Regions from separate parts of the Escherichia marmotae genome, predicted to be linked through region 1. Evidence: predicted binding sites of a transcription regulator. Region 1 holds the regulator's gene; the other holds the start of a gene.

The links. The regulator Fur, encoded in region 1, represses iron uptake genes when iron is present. The targets are predictions, from matches to a motif close to ATAATAATGAGAACNACTATCAA.
Region 2: the regulator Fur is predicted to act here: its motif matches at 5,211-5,233, upstream of gpmA (2,3-diphosphoglycerate-dependent phosphoglycerate mutase).

What each region holds. Positions count from the first base shown of each region.
Region 1 covers NZ_CP025979.1:1,770,189-1,781,102, forward strand. Annotated here, with positions in the region: gene kdpD (two-component system sensor histidine kinase KdpD) at 1-2,462, shown strand, start outside; gene kdpE (two-component system response regulator KdpE) at 2,459-3,136, shown strand; gene pgm (phosphoglucomutase (alpha-D-glucose-1,6-bisphosphate-dependent)) at 3,300-4,940, opposite strand; gene seqA (replication initiation negative regulator SeqA) at 4,969-5,514, opposite strand; gene ybfF (esterase) at 5,699-6,463, shown strand; gene ybfE (LexA regulated protein) at 6,603-6,896, shown strand; gene fldA (flavodoxin FldA) at 7,088-7,618, shown strand; gene uof (fur leader peptide) at 7,828-7,914, shown strand; gene fur (ferric iron uptake transcriptional regulator) at 7,907-8,353, shown strand; gene C1192_RS09310 (ChiQ/YbfN family lipoprotein) at 8,447-8,779, opposite strand; gene chiP (chitoporin ChiP) at 8,829-10,235, opposite strand; gene glnS (glutamine--tRNA ligase) at 10,691-10,914, opposite strand, start outside.
Region 2 covers NZ_CP025979.1:1,647,331-1,658,244, reverse strand. Annotated here, with positions in the region: gene nadA (quinolinate synthase NadA) at 1-708, shown strand, start outside; gene pnuC (nicotinamide riboside transporter PnuC) at 746-1,465, shown strand; gene zitB (CDF family zinc transporter ZitB) at 1,462-2,397, opposite strand; gene C1192_RS08580 (YbgS-like family protein) at 2,511-2,891, opposite strand; gene aroG (3-deoxy-7-phosphoheptulonate synthase AroG) at 3,207-4,259, shown strand; gene gpmA (2,3-diphosphoglycerate-dependent phosphoglycerate mutase) at 4,432-5,184, opposite strand; gene galM (galactose-1-epimerase) at 5,387-6,427, opposite strand; gene galK (galactokinase) at 6,421-7,569, opposite strand; gene galT (galactose-1-phosphate uridylyltransferase) at 7,573-8,619, opposite strand; gene galE (UDP-glucose 4-epimerase GalE) at 8,629-9,645, opposite strand; gene modF (molybdate ABC transporter ATP-binding protein ModF) at 9,906-10,914, opposite strand, start outside.

The DNA.
Region 1 (10,914 bases):
TGGCTGTTCTGCCACTGAAACGCCAAGCGTACCGTGGGCGGCATATCAGCGAGTTTGATCTCGATGCCGCCCTCGCCCGCCGTCCGGCGCTGATATTAATGGATGAACTGGCGCACAGTAATGCGCCAGGTTCCCGTCATCCTAAACGCTGGCAGGATATCGAAGAGCTACTGGAAGCAGGCATTGATGTTTTCACTACCGTCAACGTTCAGCATCTGGAAAGTCTGAACGATGTGGTCAGTGGCGTCACCGGAATTCAGGTACGGGAAACCGTGCCCGATCCTTTTTTCGATGCCGCCGACGACGTGGTGCTGGTGGACCTGCCTCCGGACGATCTGCGCCAGCGACTGAAAGAAGGCAAAGTCTATATTGCCGGGCAGGCTGAGCGCGCCATTGAACATTTTTTCCGCAAAGGCAATTTGATTGCCCTGCGCGAACTGGCGCTGCGCCGTACTGCCGATCGCGTAGATGAGCAAATGCGCGCCTGGCGGGGGAGTCCTGGCGAAGAGAAAGTCTGGCACACGCGCGACGCGATCCTTTTATGTATTGGGCATAATACGGGCAGCGAAAAACTGGTTCGGGCGGCGGCGCGGCTGGCGTCAAGGCTGGGGAGCGTCTGGCACGCTGTATATGTTGAAACCCCTGCCCTGCACCGCTTACCGGAGAAAAAACGTCGAGCCATTCTCAGCGCCTTGCGTCTGGCGCAGGAGTTAGGCGCAGAGACAGCAACACTTTCTGATCCGGCAGAAGAAAAAGCCGTAGTGCGTTATGCCCGGGAGCATAATCTCGGCAAGATAATTCTCGGTCGCCCGGCCTCGCGCCGCTGGTGGCGTCGGGAAACCTTTGCCGACCGACTGGCGCGCATCGCCCCCGACCTCGATCAGGTACTGGTCGCGCTTGATGAACCACCTGCGCGCACAATTAATAACGCGCCGGATAGCCGCTCTTTTAAAGACAAATGGCGGGTGCAAATTCAGGGCTGCGTGGTTGCCGCCACGTTATGCGCCGTTATCACTTTAATTGCCATGCAGTGGCTGATGGCCTTCGATGCCGCTAACCTGGTGATGCTGTATCTGTTGGGCGTGGTGGTGGTGGCACTTTTTTATGGTCGCTGGCCTTCGGTGGTTGCCACCGTCATTAACGTGGTGAGTTTCGATCTCTTTTTTATCGCCCCACGCGGCACGCTCGCCGTCTCTGATGTGCAGTATCTGCTGACCTTCACGGTGATGTTAACCGTCGGGCTGGTGATCGGGAACCTTACCGCTGGCGTGCGTTACCAGGCGCGGGTAGCCCGTTACCGCGAGCAACGCACGCGACACTTATATGAAATGTCAAAAACGCTGGCGGTAGGCCGCAGTCCCCAGGACATCGCCGCCACCAGCGAGCAGTTTATTGCTTCTACTTTTCATGCCCGCAGTCAGGTGTTGTTACCTGATGACAACGGTATATTACTGCCGCTAACACATCCGCAGGGGATGACGCCGTGGGACGATGCTATCGCCCGCTGGAGCTTTGATAAAGGTCTGCCTGCGGGTGCGGGCACCGACACTTTACCCGGCGTGCCGTACCAGATTTTGCCGTTAAAAAGCGGCGAGAAAACCTACGGACTGGTGGTGGTGGAACCGGGAAATTTGCGCCAGTTGATGATCCCGGAACAACAGCGCCTGCTGGAAACGTTTACGCTGTTAGTGGCCAATGCTCTTGAGCGCCTGATGCTGACCGCCAGCGAAGAACAGGCGCGGATGGCCAGCGAGCGTGAACAGATCCGCAACGCGCTGCTGGCGGCGCTGTCTCACGATTTACGCACCCCGCTTACGGTGCTGTTTGGTCAGGCAGAAATCTTAACGCTTGATCTGGCAAGCGAAGGTTCTCCGCACGCTCGCCAGGCCAGCGAAATTCGCCAGCATGTGCTGAACACGACCCGACTGGTAAATAACTTGCTGGATATGGCGCGAATTCAGTCCGGCGGCTTTAATTTGAAGAAAGAGTGGTTAACGCTGGAAGAAGTCGTCGGCAGTGCGCTGCAAATGCTGGAGCCAGGTTTATCGTCACCCATCAACCTCTCTCTGCCTGAACCGCTGACCTTGATCCACGTCGACGGGCCACTGTTTGAGCGGGTGCTGATTAATCTGCTGGAGAATGCGGTGAAGTACGCGGGAACGCAGGCTGAAATTGGTATTGATGCCCATGTCGAGGGAGAGCAACTACAACTGGATGTCTGGGATAACGGCTCCGGTATTCCACAAGGTCAGGAACGGACGATTTTTGATAAATTTGCCCGCGGGAATAAAGAGTCAGCAGTGCCGGGCGTCGGGCTTGGGTTGGCAATTTGTCGGGCGATTGTAGAAATACACGGTGGTACGATCATCGCATTCAACCGACCGGAAGGTGGCGCTTGTTTTCGTGTTACACTTCCTCAGCAAACCGCTCCTGAACTTGAAGAATTTCATGAGGATATGTGACAAACATTCTGATTGTTGAAGATGAACAGGCTATTCGTCGCTTTCTGCGCACAGCGCTGGAGGGCGACGGTATGCGCGTCTTTGAGGCCGAAACACTGCAACGTGGGCTGCTGGAGGCGGCAACCCGTAAGCCGGATTTGATTATTCTCGATCTCGGCCTGCCCGATGGCGATGGAATTGAGTTTATCCGCGACCTGCGCCAGTGGAGCGCGGTGCCGGTAATTGTGCTTTCCGCACGTAGCGAAGAGAGCGACAAAATCGCCGCGCTGGATGCCGGAGCTGATGATTACCTGAGTAAACCGTTTGGCATTGGTGAATTGCAGGCTCGTCTACGCGTCGCGTTACGCCGCCACTCCGCCACCGCCGCGCCCGATCCGGTGGTGACATTTTCCGATGTGACCGTTGATTTGGCCGCCCGCGTGATCCATCGCGGCGAGGAAGAAGTGCATTTGACGCCGATAGAGTTCCGCCTGCTGGCTGTGTTGCTCAACAACGCCGGGAAAGTGCTTACCCAGCGCCAGTTACTCAACCAGGTATGGGGGCCAAATGCGGTCGAACACAGTCACTATTTGCGGATTTATATGGGGCATCTGCGACAAAAACTGGAACAAGACCCGGCCCGACCTCGCCATTTTATTACTGAAACCGGTATTGGGTATCGGTTTATGCTTTAGGGTGTTATTTGTCTGATGCGCGAAAACGCCTTGTCCGGCCTACAAAATAGTGAAAATTCAATATATTGCACTATTCTCGTAGGCCTGATAAGCGTAGCGCATCAGGCGGTCATAAGTAAAAAAGGGCGATCTTCCGACCGCCCTTTTTTTTTACTTTATATGATTACGCGTTTTTCAGAACTTCGCTAACAATCTCAACCGCCTCTTTCTCGATCTGCTTACGATGTGCTTCGCCAAGGAAGCTTTCGCAGTAGATCTTGTATGCGTCTTCCGTGCCTGACGGACGCGCGGCGAACCAGCCGTTGTCGGTCATCACTTTCAAACCACCGATAGAAGCACCGTTGCCCGGCGCAGCGGTCAGACGCGCGGTGATTGGGTCGCCTGCCAGAGTGCTGGCGCTCACCATTTCCGGAGACAGCTTAGACAGCGCCGCTTTCTGTGCGGAAGTTGCTGCTGCCTGCAAACGGTTGTAGCTCGGCGCACCAAAGCGTTTTGCCAGCTCGTTGTAGTGTTCCTGCGGGTTTTTGCCGGTGACGGCAGTAATTTCCGCCGCCAGCAGACACATAATGATGCCGTCTTTATCAGTTGACCACGGCCTACCGTCGAAACGCAGGAACGAAGCGCCCGCGCTCTCTTCGCCGCCAAAGCCGAAGCTGCCGTCAAACAGACCATCCACAAACCATTTGAAACCTACCGGTACTTCTACCAGCTTGCGACCCAGGTCATTGACCACACGGTCGATCATCGCAGAAGAAACCAGCGTTTTACCGACGGCAACATCTTTGCCCCACTGCGGACGATGCTGGAACAAGTAATTGATCGCTACTGCCAGGTAGTGGTTCGGATTCATCAACCCTGCCGGAGTAACGATGCCGTGACGGTCATAATCCGGATCGTTAGCAAACGCCAGATCGAACTTATCACGCAGTGCCAGCAGACCCGCCATCGCACACTCAGAGGAGCAGTCCATACGGATCGCGCCGTCTTTGTCGAGGTGCATAAAGCGGAAAGTCTGATCGACCTGATCGTTAACGATGGTCAGGTTGAGATTGTAATACTCGCCAATGCGCTTCCAGTATTCGATACCGGAACCACCCAACGGATCGACACCCAGCGTCAGGCCAGCCTTCTGAATCGCCGCCATATCGACGATATCGGCCAGGCCTTCCACGAACGGTTGCACCAGATCTTGTTCTTTCACATGACCGGATGCCATCGCTTCCTCAAGGGAGATACGCTTCACATCTTTCAGGCCATCGGCCAGCAGTGCGTTGGCCCTGTCTTCCACCACTTTGGTGACGTTGGTATCAGCCGGGCCACCATTTGGCGGATTGTATTTGATACCACCATCTTCCGGCGGGTTATGGGACGGCGTAATCACGATACCATCTGCCAGCGGGCCACCTTTTTTGTTGTGAACCAGAATGGCATTGGAAACGGCAGGTGTCGGAGTGAAGCCATTATTTTCCTGCACAATGACATCAACCCCGTTTGCTGCCAGCACTTCCAGCACGGAAATGAATGCAGGTTCGGACAAGGCGTGAGTATCTTTACCCACATAGCAAGGGCCAGTGATGCCGTTTTTCGCACGTTCTTCGGCAATCGCTTGAGCGATCGCCAGAATGTGCGGCTCGTTAAAGCTGTGGCGCGCTGCACTGCCACGGTGACCGGAAGTACCGAATTTCACCGCGTGCTCCGCATTCCCTGCTTCTGGTTTCAGTACATAATATTGTGCCGTCAGTTGGGCGACATTAATCAAATCACTCTGTTGTGCAGGCTGGCCTGCACGATTGTGGATTGCCATTGCTTTGTCCTTTATCTGCAACGTTGTTTTAAATTGTCCCGCAAACCTTCTCAATCAATTCCGCCGGGAATTGCATCGACTGCATGATGTGTTCAATCATGCTGCATTTACGGCCAGTGTTAGTGTTGGTGATCACCCAATACGGCGTGCCTGGCACGTGTTTCGGCTTGGTCTGATTACCATTTTTCAGCAGCGTCTGTTCATCTGCCGCAAAGTAAACGCGCGTGCGACCGTGCAACGATTCCGTTGCTTCGGCAAACGCCTGGGCGTCAAGAGAATATAGTGTAGACAACAGCAGCATAAAGCGGTTGACCGCACGCTTCTGCTCTGCGTATTCATCGGAAAGCAGAAGTTCACGCATTGCGCGTACTTTGTCTTTAATCGTTTTGATCGGCTTCGCTTCGACGATAGCAGGCGACGCAATGCGAACCTCTTTCGTCACCGGAGCAGCAGGCTGTGATGCGGCGGAAAACTTCAACATACGCCGTAAAATGTCGGATGCGCTCTCGCCGATATGCTTAGTGTGGCTGGCAATATAGCTGTAGAGTTCATCATCAACTTCAATCGTTTTCATCTTAATCCAGTGCGGTGTCTTAGCTGAATACAAGTCGCCAGGAGTATATGAATAAATCCCGGCAGCGGATAGCGTCAAGCCTAGCTTGCAGAAAAACTCGGATTAAACCTTATTTGTTGCAGCCCTGTGGCACAATGGTCAACATAATACCCTAACCCGACTTCGCGAAAAAAAGAACTTTGCCATGAAATTGAATATCCGCGCGCAATCTACACAAAATCAGCACAATAATTCTCCCATCGTCCTTGTTCATGGTCTGTTTGGTAGTCTCGACAACCTCGGCGTGCTGGCACGTGACCTGGTGAGCGACCACGATATCATCCAGGTGGATATGCGTAACCACGGACTTTCACCGCGCGATCCTGTGATGAATTATCCGGCGATGGCGCAGGATCTGCTGGATACGCTGGATGCTCAGCAGATCGATAAGGCGACATTTATTGGCCACTCAATGGGCGGCAAAGCAGTAATGGCGCTCATCGCGCTGGCCCCTGATCGCATCGATAAACTGGTGGCAATCGATATTGCGCCCGTCGATTATCACGTGCGCCGTCATGATGAGATTTTCGCGGCCATCAACGCGGTCAGCGAATCTGACGCACAAACACGTCAACAGGCGGCGACGGTGATGCGTCAGCATCTGAATGAAGAAGGGGTGATTCAGTTTCTGTTGAAATCCTACGTTGACGGCGAATGGCGTTTTAACGTGCCGGTGTTGTGGGATCAGTATCCGCATATTGTGGGTTGGGAGAAAATCCCGGCGTGGGATCACCCCGCCCTATTTATCCCCGGTGGTAATTCGCCGTATGTTACTGAACAATATCGTGATGATTTACTGGCGCAATTTCCGCAGGCACGGGCGCATGTGATTGCAGGTGCGGGTCACTGGGTACACGCAGAAAAACCTGATGCAGTGCTGCGCGCCATCCGCCGCTATCTCAATGATTAATGCAACTGATTAAAAACCCAGCGTCTGCGTCGCTTTCCGCGCGTGGGCGTTGGCGTGACTCATCGCGCTGATGTATTATGGCGCGCTATCCATCCGGGCAGACGCCTGGCTGATTGTTTCCCCCGAAGTCACCAAGATCATGGCCAAAGAACAAACGGACCGTACGACATTAGATCTGTTCGCGCACGAGCGTCGACCGGGACGACCGAAAACCAATCCGCTTTCGCGCGATGAACAGCTGCGTATTAATAAACGCAACCAGCTAAAACGCGACAAAGTACGTGGTCTTAAGCGTGTCGAACTGAAGCTGAATGCAGAAGCTGTCGAGGCGCTGAACGAGCTGGCAGAGTCGCGTAATATGAGCCGTAGCGAACTGATCGAAGAGATGTTGATGCAACAACTCGCGGCGCTGCGTAGTCAGGGCATCGTCTGATCCCATCCTTTACTCAAATAATTCGGGTTACAGCCCATGTAACTTGAAGTTGGACAAAAAAATTGTGTAGCACAGTGTGCAGTCCTGCGAGTTTGCTGATTCCGCAAGACTGCCTGTTCTGCTATGATTGCCTTTATCCGTGGGCAATTTGCCACCCCCATTTCAATAAGTTTCAAGAGGTTATTTCACTCATGGCTATCACTGGCATCTTTTTCGGCAGCGACACCGGTAATACCGAAAATATCGCAAAAATGATTCAAAAACAGCTTGGTAAAGACGTTGCCGATGTCCATGACATTGCAAAAAGCAGCAAAGAAGATCTGGAAGCTTATGACATTCTGCTGCTGGGCATCCCAACCTGGTACTACGGCGAAGCGCAGTGTGACTGGGACGACTTCTTCCCGACTCTCGAAGAGATTGATTTCAATGGTAAACTGGTTGCACTGTTTGGCTGTGGCGACCAGGAAGATTACGCAGAATATTTCTGCGACGCGTTAGGCACTATCCGTGACATCATCGAACCGCGTGGTGCTACCATCGTTGGTCACTGGCCAACTGCGGGCTACCATTTCGAAGCCTCAAAAGGTCTGGCGGATGACAACCACTTTGTCGGTCTGGCTATCGACGAAGACCGTCAGCCGGAACTGACCGCCGAACGCGTGGAAAAATGGGTGAAACAAATTTCTGAAGAGCTGCATCTCGACGAAATTATCAACGCCTGATGTGATGCGGCGTAGACTCATGTCTACGCCGTATTAATAGATAATGCCAATCAAAATAATTGCTACAAATTTGTAACTTTTGCCGTTGTACCTGTACAATGTTCCAGTGTTGAAGTGGCCTTACCGATGTAAATGTAAGCTAAGCCACGTTTTTATTAACAATATTTGCCAGGGACTTGTAGTTTTCATTTAGGCATGGCAATTCTATAATGATACGCATTATCTCAAGAGCAAATTCTGTCACTTCTTTTAATGAAGTGAATCGCTTAGTAACAGGACAGATTCCGCATGACTGATAACAATACCGCCCTAAAGAAAGCTGGCCTGAAAGTAACGCTTCCACGCTTAAAAATCCTGGAAGTTCTTCAGGAGCCGGACAACCATCACGTCAGTGCGGAAGATTTGTACAAACGTCTGATCGATATGGGTGAAGAAATTGGTCTGGCTACCGTATATCGCGTACTGAACCAGTTTGACGACGCCGGTATCGTCACCCGCCACAATTTTGAAGGCGGTAAATCCGTATTTGAACTGACCCAGCAACATCACCACGATCACCTGATCTGCCTCGATTGCGGCAAGGTTATCGAATTTAGTGATGAATCTATCGAAGCGCGTCAGCGTGAAATTGCCGCAAAACACGGCATTCGCCTGACTAACCATAGTCTCTATCTTTACGGTCACTGCGCCGAAGGCGATTGCCGCGAAGATGAGCACGCGCACGAAGGCAATTAAGTCAGCCTGAACGAGAAAAAGCCAACCTGCGGGTTGGCTTTTTTATAAAGAGAAATAAGAAAAGCGAGAGTTACAGCTCTCGCTTTTTGTTTTTTACTGCGTAGCGTTATTACTGCGAATTTCCTGCCAGACCTTATCACAATCGGCTTTCACCGCCTGATCATTACCGGTTTGCGTTGCCTGAATACACTGCTGATAATCCAGCACGCGCACACTTTCCTGCTCGGCAAACTGCTGATGTTGTTTCTCTTTCTTCAGCACGTTTAACACGCTCTGGCAGGCTTCAATTTTTTCCGGCGAGCCTTGTGCGGTATTAATACAGGCGCTGTACGCCTCTTTCAGACGACTATCTTCCTGTGGCGCGGTTGATTGCGCACAGGCCACCAACCCCGATGCCATCATGGCGATGAGAATCAGTTTCTTCATAGCAAATTCCTCAAACGTGCGGCAGGCGAAAAACCTGCCGCGTCGGACATCAGAAGATAGTGAATGGCGCGATAACCATAAACTTCACGTCACGCTCATCCTGGAAGATGTTGCCGTAACCGCCGCCCCAGCTCGGGATATCGGAGTGGTTATCGTATTCGGTGAAGTGCAGCTTGAACATCGTACCTTTGGCGCGACCATCCTGAAGGGTGTAGACCGCATCCAGGCTGTATGCAGACTCTTCAATAGTCCGGTTCTTGTCGTAGAACGCATCCGGGTTGCTCTGCCAGGTAGCGGGTTTGGCATCCCAGGCGTAAACGTAAGAAGCGCCGATGGCGAAACCTGGAAGATTCCAGTTTTTCAGATCATACATCGCGCCGAAGAAGACCGCTTTTTCGCCGTTGGCGTTAAAATCAGAACGGTTATCCCACCAGATATCCAGGCGGCCGTTAGAGGAAGCGTAGGTTGGGGTCATACGCTGTAAGAAGTACCCCTGCTGACCGTCAGCTTTCACCCAGGTGCCTTCCAGGCGCAAATCCACTACGTCAGCCGCCCGGTAGCCAAAGGTCAACGCCTGTAGCCAGGCGGTGCCGTCGTAAAGATCGTTGACGCTGCGATCGTCAACTTTATCGCGCGTACCGTAGAACTGGTAGCTGGTAGTTAGCGGGCTACCGGCGATATCAAATTTGTAGCTGGCTTTAGCAAAATACTGATCGATATACCCTTCAGCCTGACCAAATGCCACTTCCAGCACGAGGTTATTTTTGAAATCGTACTTCGCCCCGAGGGAGTGCAGGTAATCAACTTTGGTGGTTTTATCGTTCTGATAAAACTCATCCATTTCCAGATGCCACGGCGCTTTATATTCGTTGGTCCACATGTAGGAGAAGCTCAACGCACCAGCATCACCGTAATCAAAATTAGCCCCGGCTTCCGCGCCCTGATAAGTACCCGGCATAAAGCTCCAGTGCGGCGCTAACAGCGTCTGACCGGTTGGCTGAATATAACCTGCTCTCGCCCACGCCGGACCGTATTTAAATTTGGCCGCTGCTTTATACAGGCTTATACCGCTTTTATCGCCTGACCAGTCTTCGTCATAGGCTTTATTACTTTTCGAAAAAGCGATTTCGTTCGGGTGTGAACTGTCGCCATTTTCCGCCATTTCAATCGCCGTAAACGCAGCAATATCAAGGCCGAACATATCCGCGACATAACCAGACTGAAAATCGAGGTTGGCGTTCCAGGTGGAGTGAGAAAGGTTGGTTTTGTATTTGTCGCCGTCGGTAACATCTTTACGGTCACGTTCACGCTGCCAGTAATAGATACCGCCGGTTAAGGTTGAATCGTCGATAAATCCTTCGGCGTGAGCCTCCGGCATTGCCATAAAGCCCGACATTGCTGTAACACCGGCGATAGCCAGCGCCAGCGTACTACGTTTACCACTAAACGTACGCATGGGTTAATCCTCTTTGACGTATAAATTGCTGCACCAAGGGTGAACAGCGAAAAAATAAAAAATTAAAAAAGTAGCGTTGAGAAAAGTCTCGCTGACTACAGGAACAGACTATTTTTCGCGCCGCGAATTATCAATCTCTTTCTGTAACGAGAATGTAAGAACATGAGCAACCGCACATATTTTGATGATTTTTGTTACAAGGTTTAAATTTGTACCAGGAGAGCGCGTAGAAGAAAAATATGCGGCTTTCCAGTGGGATGAAGGCAGTCGCATTCTATTAAATTATGGCTGGTGATTTTAAATTTGTTTTATGGATAAATTACAAAGCGGAATTAATTCGCGAAGAAAAGCAGAAAAAACGCCGCAGAGTGCGGCGTTTGGGATTGTTGACGAAGTGCACTTTGTTCATACCGGATGCGGCGTGGACGCCTTATCCGGCAAAGTGGAACTTAACGTTACTCGCCAACCTTCGCCCAGGTATCACGCAGCCCAACGGTGCGGTTAAATACTGGTTTTTCCGCAGTGGAATGGCGACTGTCGAGACAGAAATAGCCTTCACGCTCAAACTGGAACGCTTTACCTGCTACCGCATCTTTCAGCGACGGTTCAGCAAAGCCCTGTTTGATCACCAGCGATTCCGGGTTAATCACCGACAGGAAATCATCCGCAGCGCCTGGAT
Region 2 (10,914 bases), 120 kb from region 1:
TGTTCACTGGATCTCGGGTGCCCCATTGAAGAATTTAACGCATTTTGTGATGCCCATCCCGATCGTACTGTCGTCGTCTACGCTAACACGTCTGCTGCGGTAAAAGCGCGTGCAGATTGGGTGGTGACTTCAAGCATTGTCGTCGAACTTATTGATCATCTGGATAGTTTGGGGGAAAAAATCATTTGGGCACCAGACAAACATTTGGGGCGTTACGTGCAAAAACAGACGGGCGCAGACATCTTATGCTGGCAAGGTGCCTGCATCGTTCATGATGAGTTTAAGACTCAGGCGTTAACCCGCTTACAAAAACAATACCCTGACGCTGCCATACTGGTACATCCGGAGTCACCCCAGGCCATTGTCGATATGGCCGGTGCGGTCGGTTCCACAAGTCAGTTGATCAATGCTGCGAAAACATTGCCGCATCAACGGCTTATTGTGGCGACGGATCGGGGGATCTTCTACAAAATGCAGCAAGCGGTGCCTGACAAGGAGCTACTGGAAGCGCCAACCGCTGGCGAGGGTGCAACCTGCCGTAGCTGTGCGCATTGCCCGTGGATGGCCATGAATGGCCTCCAGTCCATCGCAGAGGCATTAGAACAGGGAGGAAGCAAACACGAGGTTCATGTTGATGAAAAGCTGCGAGAGAGGGCGCTGGTGCCGCTCAACCGTATGCTGGATTTTGCGGCTACACTACGTGGATAGCTGACAATAAGGCATCATGCTACGCATTGGAGGAAAGATGGATTTTTTTAGCACACAGAACATTCTGGTTCATATACCGATCGGTGCTGGCGGTTACGATCTCTCATGGATCGAAGCGGTAGGGACGATCGCTGGGTTACTGTGTATTGGTCTTGCCAGCCTGGAGAAGATCAGCAACTACTTTTTTGGTCTGATCAACGTTACCTTGTTTGGCATTATTTTCTTTCAGATTCAATTGTATGCCAGCTTACTGCTGCAGGTATTTTTCTTTGCCGCTAACATTTATGGCTGGTATGCCTGGTCGCGACAAACCAGTCAGCATGAAGCCGAGTTGAAAATTCGCTGGCTGCCACTGCCGAAGGCATTAACCTGGTTGGTTGTTTGCGTCGTTGCCATTGGTCTGATGACGGTATTTATCAACCCGGTATTTGCGTTCCTGACCCGCGTGGCGGTAATGATTATGCAAGCGTTGGGTCTACAAGTGGCTATGCCAGAATTGCAACCAGACGCCTTCCCATTCTGGGATTCCTGCATGATGGTACTCTCCATCGTGGCAATGATCCTGATGACACGTAAATACGTCGAAAACTGGTTACTGTGGGTCATTATTAACGTGATCAGCGTGGTGATTTTCGCCTTGCAGGGGGTTTATGCCATGTCGCTGGAGTATCTGATCCTGACCTTTATTGCCCTGAACGGCAGCCGGATGTGGATAAACAGCGCACGCGAAAGAGGTTCACGCGCGCTGTCTCATTAATGGTGATGATGTGAATGGCCGGAAACCCCTTGATTAAGGTGGCAATCCGGCCCATGACAAGGCTGATATTCCATCTGAATCGTGGCGTGCTCAATCTGATAGTTGTCCATCAGATAGTGTTGGATCTTGTCCAACAATGCGTCGTGATCGTGTGGCGGGATCACCTGCACATGCAGCGTCATTACTGGCTTCTCGCCCACCATCCACACGTGTACATGATGCACATTGCGCACTTCCGGGATTTCCCGGCACATGCGGCGCTTCAGTTCAGCGATATCCAGCGAAACCGGCGCACCTTCAAGTAATTCATTCACGCTGTCTTTCAATAATCGCCAGGCACTGCGCAGAACCAGAAGTGAAACGAGAATGGAAAGAATAGGGTCAGCAGGCGTCCAGCCGGTCCAGATAATAATCAACGCCGCGATGATAGCGCCGACAGAACCCAGCAGATCCCCCAGGACATGCAACGCTGCCGCGCGTACATTGAGATTTTTCTCTTCACTGCCACGATGCAGCAACCAGAAAGAAAGCACATTCGCCAGCAATCCAGCCACGGCAATAGTCATCATCATACCGCCTTCAACCGGACGTGGCGTGCGGAAGCGTTCTATCGCCTCCCAGACAATCAAAATAGTAATCACCACCAGGGCGATGGCATTTACAAACGCCGCGAGGGTGGTCAATCGAAGCCAGCCGAAAGTATGGCGAAAGGTGGGGGGACGACGGGAAAATTGAACGGCAAGTAGGGCGAAAAGCAGGGCGGCAGTATCGGTCAGCATATGACCCGCATCGGCCAGCAATGCCAGAGAACCGGAAAGAAAGCCGCCAATAACTTCAACCAGCATAAAACCGGCGGTAACGCCGAAAGCATATAACAAGCGACGAGCATTATTATCTTCTGGCAGATGTGCGGAAGTGTGTGAGTGCGCCATGACGAGTCATCCCTTAATTAATCTCACTTAACTTTATGACATCATACTGCTTTTAGAAGGGAAAAATTAAAAGGGAGAGACTCCGCTCTCCCTGTATTGGCTTTATTGCAGGATTACTGTGTTGTACCGTCGGTTTTGGTATCGACATCATTGTTGATGCCATCACCGGTTTGGACTTTTTTATTGATGTCCGGACAGCGACCATCTTTGCACATCGTATTTTTGTGCTCTTCATCTTTGGTCATGCCATCATTATCCATTGATGAACCGTTCGGGTGCAGCATGGTGCCGCCCGAGTTGCTATTAACCCCGCTATTATCGACGTTATTTGGCGTGACATTTTCACGGGCATCTGGGGCAACCTGGCCCGCATCAGCCGCAGCGTTTGCCTGGCCGTTATTAGTTTGCGCGCCGCTATCGGCAGCCAGTGCAGCTCCGCTGGCAAGACTAAGAGTGGCAGTCAGAAATAGAGTGGCCAGTTTTGTCATTTTCATACGATGCTCCTGTTATGGTCGTTATGTCGGATAACCTCTTCCAACAGTGCATTTGCAGGTGATTGTCAGGCAATGGTTTAAGATTTCAGCCAGAAGAATAAATCCAGCAGAGAATCTTGAAAAAATTAATAAACAAAGAAGTTACAGTTAGAAATTGTAGGTGAGATCTCGTTTTTCGCGACAATCTGGCGTTTTTCTTGCTAATTCCAGGATTATTCCGTTCATAGTGTAAAACCCCGTTTACACATTCTGACGGAAGATATAGATTGGAACTATTGCATTCACTAAATTAAGTATGGCAACACTGGAACAGACATGAATTATCAGAACGACGATTTACGCATCAAAGAAATCAAAGAGTTACTTCCGCCTGTCGCATTGCTGGAAAAATTCCCCGCTACCGAAAATGCCGCGAATACGGTTGCCCATGCCCGTAAAGCGATCCACAAGATCCTGAAAGGTAATGATGATCGCCTGTTAGTGGTGATTGGCCCTTGTTCGATTCATGATCCTGTAGCCGCTAAAGAGTATGCAACCCGCTTGCTGGCGCTGCGTGAAGAGCTGAAAGACGAGCTGGAAATCGTCATGCGTGTCTATTTTGAAAAGCCGCGTACGACAGTGGGTTGGAAAGGGTTGATCAACGATCCGCATATGGATAACAGTTTCCAGATCAACGACGGTTTGCGCATTGCTCGTAAATTGCTGCTCGACATTAACGATAGTGGCCTGCCAGCAGCAGGTGAGTTTCTCGATATGATCACCCCGCAGTATCTGGCCGACCTGATGAGTTGGGGCGCAATTGGCGCACGTACAACCGAATCGCAGGTTCACCGTGAACTGGCGTCTGGTCTTTCTTGCCCGGTAGGATTCAAAAATGGCACCGATGGCACGATTAAAGTGGCTATTGATGCCATTAATGCTGCTGGTGCGCCGCACTGCTTCCTGTCAGTGACCAAATGGGGTCATTCGGCAATTGTGAATACCAGCGGTAACGGCGATTGCCATATCATTCTGCGCGGCGGTAAAGAGCCTAACTACAGTGCGAAACACGTTGCTGAAGTGAAAGAAGGGCTGAAAAAAGCGGGTTTACCGGCGCAGGTGATGATTGATTTCAGCCATGCAAATTCGTCCAAACAATTCAAAAAGCAGATGGAAGTTTGCGCTGACGTTTGCCAGCAGATTGCCGGTGGTGAAAATGCCATTATTGGCGTGATGGTGGAAAGTCACCTGGTTGAAGGGAACCAGAGTCTGGAAAGCGGTGAGCCGCTGGCCTATGGCAAGAGCATCACCGATGCCTGCATTGGCTGGGAAGATACCGACTCTCTGTTACGTCAACTGGCGAACGCCGTAAAAGCACGTCGCGGATAAGGTTTATAGTCCCGACCTGCGAATTGCCATGACTGTACGTTTGTAGGCCTGATAAGACGCGTAGCGTCGCATCAGGCAATGTGCTCCGTTGTCAGTTACGTACGCCTTGTGCAAAAACAAAAAAAGCCGACTCACTTGCAGTCGGCTTTCTCATTTTTTCAACGGATTACGCTTACTTTGCTTTACCCTGGTTCGCAACGGCCGCTGCTTTCGCCGCGATCTCGTCAGCATTACCCAGGTAATAACGTTTCAGAGGTTTGAAGTTTTCGTCAAACTCATACACCAGCGGTACGCCAGTCGGGATATTCAGCTCAAGGATCTCTTCTTCACTCATGTTATCGAGATATTTCACCAGCGCACGCAGGGAGTTACCATGTGCCGCGATGATCACGCGCTCACCGCTCTTCATGCGTGGCAGAATGGTTTCATTCCAGTAAGGGATCACGCGGTCAATGGTCAGCGCCAGGCTTTCCGTCAGCGGCAGCTCTTTTTCGCTCAGTTTAGCGTAACGCGGATCGTGGCCCGGATAACGCTCATCATCTTTAGTCAGTTCCGGCGGAGTTACCGCAAAACCACGACGCCACTGTTTCACCTGCTCGTCGCCATATTTTTCAGCGGTTTCCGCTTTGTTCAGACCCTGCAACGCACCGTAGTGACGTTCGTTCAGTTTCCAGGATTTCTCAACGGGCAGCCATGCCTGATCCAGTTCGTCCAGCACATTCCACAGAGTATGGATAGCGCGCTTCAGCACAGAGGTGTAAGCAAAGTCAAAGCTGTAACCTTCCTCTTTCAGCAGCTTGCCTGCTGCTTTTGCTTCGCTTACGCCTTTCTCAGACAGATCCACGTCGTACCAACCGGTGAAACGGTTTTCTTTATTCCACTGGCTTTCGCCATGACGAACCAGAACCAGCTTAGTTACAGCCATATACTTACTCCTCAAATCATTATTTAATGATAATAATTCTCATTATATTGCCGTGGGATAACAACAGCAATGCTTACGCATAACCATAGCGAAAATAGTGTCGCAGTGTAAGGTTGTTGTGAATATTGAGTTGCAAATATGTCTTCATTTGCTGGCAAGATGAACGATACGATGAGAAAGCCCTCATATTGAGGGCTTGAAGTCACTGTGCAATAAACTGATATTCCGTCTGGCTGGAATACTCTTCGCCTGGGCGTAAGAAACAGTCCGGCTGCGGCCATTCAGGATGGTTCGGGCTGTCCGGCAAAAACTCGCTTTCCAGCGCCAGACCTTGCCAGTCGGCGTAAGGTTCTGTTCCCCGTGAGGGTGTGCCACCAAGGAAGTTGCCGGAGTAAAATTGCAAAGCCGGAGCGGTGGTGTAGACCTTAAGCTGCAATTTCTCATCTGCTGACCAGACATGCGCTGCCACTTTCTTGCCATCGCCTTTGGCCTGCAACAAGAACGCGTGATCGTAACCTTTCACTTTGCGCTGATCTTCGTCGGCAAGAAACTCACTGGCGATGATTTTGGCGCTGCGGAAATCAAAAGACGTACCGGCAACAGATTTCAGTCCGTCGTGCGGAATACCGCTTTCATCTACCGGCAGATATTCGTCAGCCAGAATCTGCAGCTTGTGATTACGCACGTCAGACTGTTCACCGTCGAGGTTGAAATAGACGTGGTTAGTCATATTCACCGGGCAAGGTTTATCAACCGTGGCGCGATAGGTGATAGAGATACGGTTATCATCGGTCAGACGATACTGCACCGTCGCGCCGAGATTACCCGGAAAGCCCTGATCGCCATCTTCTGAAGTCAGGGCAAACAGCACCTGACGATCGTTCTGATTTACAATCTGCCAGCGACGTTTATCGAATCCTTCCGGGCCGCCGTGTAGCTGGTTGACACCCTGACTTGGCAACAGCGTTACAGTTTCGTCGTCAAAGGTATAACGGCTATTGGCGATACGGTTGGCATAGCGACCAATAGAGGCCCCCAGAAATGCGGCCTGATCCTGATAGCATTCCGGGCTGGCACAGCCGAGCAGCGCCTCGCGGACGCTGCCATCGGAAAGCGGAATACGGGCGGAAAGTAAAGTTGCACCCCAGTCCATCAGCGTGACTACCATCCCTGCGTTGTTACGCAAAGTTAACAGTCGGTACGGCTGACCATCGGGTGCCAGTGCGGGAGTTTCATTCAGCACTGTCCTGCTCCTTGTGATGGTTTACACACGTAAAAAGTCTCTTTAATGCCTGTTTTTGCTTCATATTGTTCAGCAACAGCGTGCTGTACTGCAGGCACCAGTTCTTCCGGGATCAGCGCAACAATACAGCCGCCAAACCCACCACCGGTCATGCGCACGCCCCCTTTGTCGCCAATCACTGCTTTTACGATTTCTACCAGGGTATCAATTTGCGGTACGGTGATTTCGAAGTCATCGCGCATAGAGGCATGAGACTCCGCCATCAACTCACCCATACGTTTCAGGTCGCCTTGCTCCAGCGCGTTGGCAGCTTCAACGGTACGGGCGTTTTCGGTCAGAACGTGACGCACGCGTTTTGCGACGATCGGATCCAGTTCATGCGCTACGGCGTTGAACTCTTCAATGGTGACATCGCGCAGGGCTGGCTGTTGGAAGAAACGCGCACCGGTTTCACACTGTTCACGGCGGGTGTTGTATTCGCTGCCGACCAGAGTGCGTTTGAAGTTACTGTTGATAATCACCACCGCCACACCTTTCGGCATGGAAACAGCTTTAGTCCCCAGTGAGCGGCAGTCGAGCAATAATGCATGATCTTTCTTGCCCAGAGCGGAAATCAACTGATCCATGATCCCGCAGTTACAGCCCACAAACTGGTTTTCAGCTTCCTGACCGTTAAGCGCGATTTGTGCGCCGTCCAGCGGCAGATGGTAAAGCTGTTGCAATACAGTACCGACTGCGACTTCCAGCGAAGCGGAAGAACTTAACCCGGCACCCTGCGGCACGTTGCCGCTGATCACCATGTCCACGCCACCAAAGCTGTTATTGCGCAGTTGCAGATGTTTCACCACGCCACGGACATAGTTGGCCCATTGGTAGCTGTCATGCGCGACAATGGGCGCATCAAGGGAAAACTCGTCAATCTGATTTTCATAATCGGCAGCCATAACGCGTACTTTGCGATCATCACGCGGCGCACAGCTAATTACCGTTTGATAATCAATCGCGCAGGGCAGAACAAAACCATCGTTGTAGTCGGTGTGTTCGCCAATTAGATTCACGCGGCCAGGCGCCTGAATGGTATGAGTGGCAGGGTAGCCAAATGCGTTGGCAAACAGAGATTGTGTTTTTTCTTTCAGACTCATTTCTTACACTCCGGATTCGCGAAAATGGATATCGCTGACTGCACGCAAACGCTCTGCTGCCTGTTCTGCTGTCAGGTCTCGCTGGGTTTCTGCCAGCATTTCATAACCGACCATAAATTTACGCACGGTGGCAGAGCGTAACAGAGGTGGATAAAAGTGCGCGTGCAACTGCCAGTGTTGGTTCTCTTCGCCATTAAACGGCGCACCGTGCCAGCCCATCGAGTAAGGGAAGGAGCACTGGAAAAGATTGTCATAACGACTGGTCAGCTTTTTCAACGCCAGTGCCAGATCGCTGCGCTGGGCGTCGGTCAAATCGGTGATCCGCAGAACATGGGCTTTGGGCAGCAGCAACGTTTCGAACGGCCAGGCAGCCCAGTAAGGCACCACGGCTAACCAGTGTTCGGTTTCAACAACGGTACGGCTACCATCAGCCAGTTCACGCTGGACATAATCCACCAGCATGGGGGATTTCTGTTGGGCGAAATATTCTTTTTGCAGGCGGTCTTCGCGCTCAGCTTCGTTAGGCAGGAAGCTATTTGCCCAAATCTGTCCGTGCGGATGCGGGTTCGAGCAGCCCATTGCCGCCCCTTTGTTTTCAAACACCTGCACCCACGGGTACGTTTTTCCCAGCTCTGCGGTTTGTTCCTGCCAGGTTTTGACGATTTCCGTCAACGCGGCAACGCTTAACTCTGGCAGCGTTTTACTGTGATCCGGTGAAAAGCAGATCACCCGGCTGGTGCCACGTGCGCTCTGGCAACGCATCAGCGGATCGTTGCTTTCTGGTGCATCTGGCGTGTCAGACATCAATGCCGCAAAGTCATTGGTGAAAACGTAAGTCCCGGTGTAATCGGGGTTTTTATCGCCTGTAACCCGCACATTACCTGCGCAGAGGAAGCAATCAGGATCGTGCGCAGGCAACACCTGTTTAGCTGGCGTTTCCTGCGCCCCCTGCCAGGGGCGCTTTGCGCGATGCGGTGAAACCAGAATCCATTGCCCGGTGAGCGGGTTATAGCGGCGATGTGGATGATCAACGGGATTAAATTGCGTCATGGTCGTTCCTTAATCGGGATATCCCTGTGGATGGCGTGACTGCCAGTGCCAGGTGTCCTGCGCCATTTCATCGAGTGTGCGCGTTACGCGCCAGTTCAGTTCGCGGTCGGCTTTGCTGGCATCCGCCCAGTAGGCCGGGAGGTCGCCCGCACGGCGCGGTGCAAAATGATAGTTAACCGGCTTGCCGCAGGCTTTACTGAAGGCATTAACCACGTCCAGCACGCTGCTGCCTACGCCTGCACCGAGGTTGTAGATGTGTACGCCTGGCTTGTTCGCCAGTTTTTCCATCGCCACGACGTGACCGTCCGCCAGATCCATTACGTGGATGTAATCGCGAACACCAGTGCCATCTTCGGTCGGATAATCGTTACCAAAAATAGCCAGAGAGTCGCGACGGCCTACAGCAACCTGGGCGATATATGGCATCAGGTTATTCGGAATACCTTGCGGATCTTCGCCCATATCGCCCGACGGATGCGCACCAACCGGGTTGAAGTAGCGCAGCAGAGCAATGCTCCAGTCCGGCTGGGCTTTTTGCAGGTCGGTAAGGATCTGTTCCACCATCAGCTTGCTTTTGCCGTAAGGGCTTTGCGGTGTGCCGGTCGGGAAGCTCTCAACGTAAGGAATTTTGGGTTGATCGCCATAGACGGTGGCGGAGGAGCTGAAGATAAAGTTTTTGACGTTCGCGGCGCGCATGGCGCTAATCAGACGCAGGGTGCCATTGACGTTGTTATCGTAATATTCCAGCGGTTTTTGTACCGACTCGCCAACGGCTTTCAGCCCGGCGAAGTGGATCACGGTATCGATAGCGTGATCGTGCAGGATCTCGGTCATCAACGCTTCGTTGCGAATATCGCCTTCAACAAATGTCGGATGTTTGCCGCCTAAACGCTCGATAACAGGCAGTACGCTGCGCTTACTGTTACAGAGGTTATCAAGAATGATGACATCATGACCGTTTTGCAGTAATTGCACACAGGTATGACTTCCAATGTAACCGCTACCACCGGTAACCAGAACTCTCATAATTCGCTCCATCAGGCTTATGGTATGAAATAACCATAGCATAACAAAGATGCGAAAAGTGTGACATGGAATAAATTAGTGGAATCGTTTACACAAGAATTTAGCCATCTTTTATGTGCGATTAAGCGATTATAAAACAGAGAGTTGGTGAATGATTGCGTCTTTTATCTGAAAAAAGAGGTGTTTTCATGCCTGGATGTGTCTAACCGTAGGCCGGATTAGGCGTTTACGCCGCATCCGGCACAGTCAGCATTACAGACTTAGCTTATTTTTGTCAGCGCATAGCGATAGAGGTTGCCATCCGGCACGAACTCCAGCCGATGGGTAATACAGGCTGGTGCATCTTCAGCGTGGTGCGAAACAAACAACAACTGCGTTTCACCTTCGCTAATCAGTATATCCACAAAACGGCGGATAAGCTGGCGATTCAGCGGGTCAAGCCCTTGTAAAGGTTCATCGAGAATAAGCAATGTAGGATGCTTCACCAACGCCCGCACGATTAACGCCAGACGCTGCTGTCCCCAGGAAAGACTATGGAAGGGCGCGTCAGCGGTGCGTTTATCAATGCCGAGAATATCCAGCCACTGTTGCACCAGTTTTTTCTGGCGATCTGAAACGGCCTGATAAATGCCAATGGAATCAAAATAACCAGAAAGGATCACGTTGCGCACGGTAGTACTGACGCGGTAATCCAGATGCAAACTACTGCTGACGTAACCGATATGTTTTTTGATATCCCAGATGGTTTCACCGCTGCCGCGACGCCGTCCGAAAAGCGTCAAATCGTTGCTGTAACCTTGCGGATGATCGCCAGTAATCAGGCTTAATAACGTCGATTTTCCCGCGCCATTTGGCCCGACAATTTGCCAGTGTTCGCCAGGATTCACCTGCCAGCTAAGGTTGTTAAGAATAGGGCGATCGTTATAAGAAACCACGCCGTTGCTTAGTACAATTCGTGGTTCGCTGGCGGGTAAGGTGTGACGTGCTGAAGGCTCATCCGGCTCTGGTAGATGCACGCCATCAAGCCGCTCACTGTGTGCCAGTTGGGCGACGAGAGCCTGCCGGAGCAGTTCCTCTTTAGCGCCAGTTTCCGTTAATGTGCAATCCGCCAGCACACCGGCAAACTGGACAAATTCCGGGATCTCATCGAAGCGATTGAGTACCAATACCAGAGTAATCCCTGACTGATGTAACGAAGCGAGTAGTTCTGCCAGTTGCTGACGTGAGGCAACATCAAGACCATCGAACGGTTCATCTAAAATCAGCAAG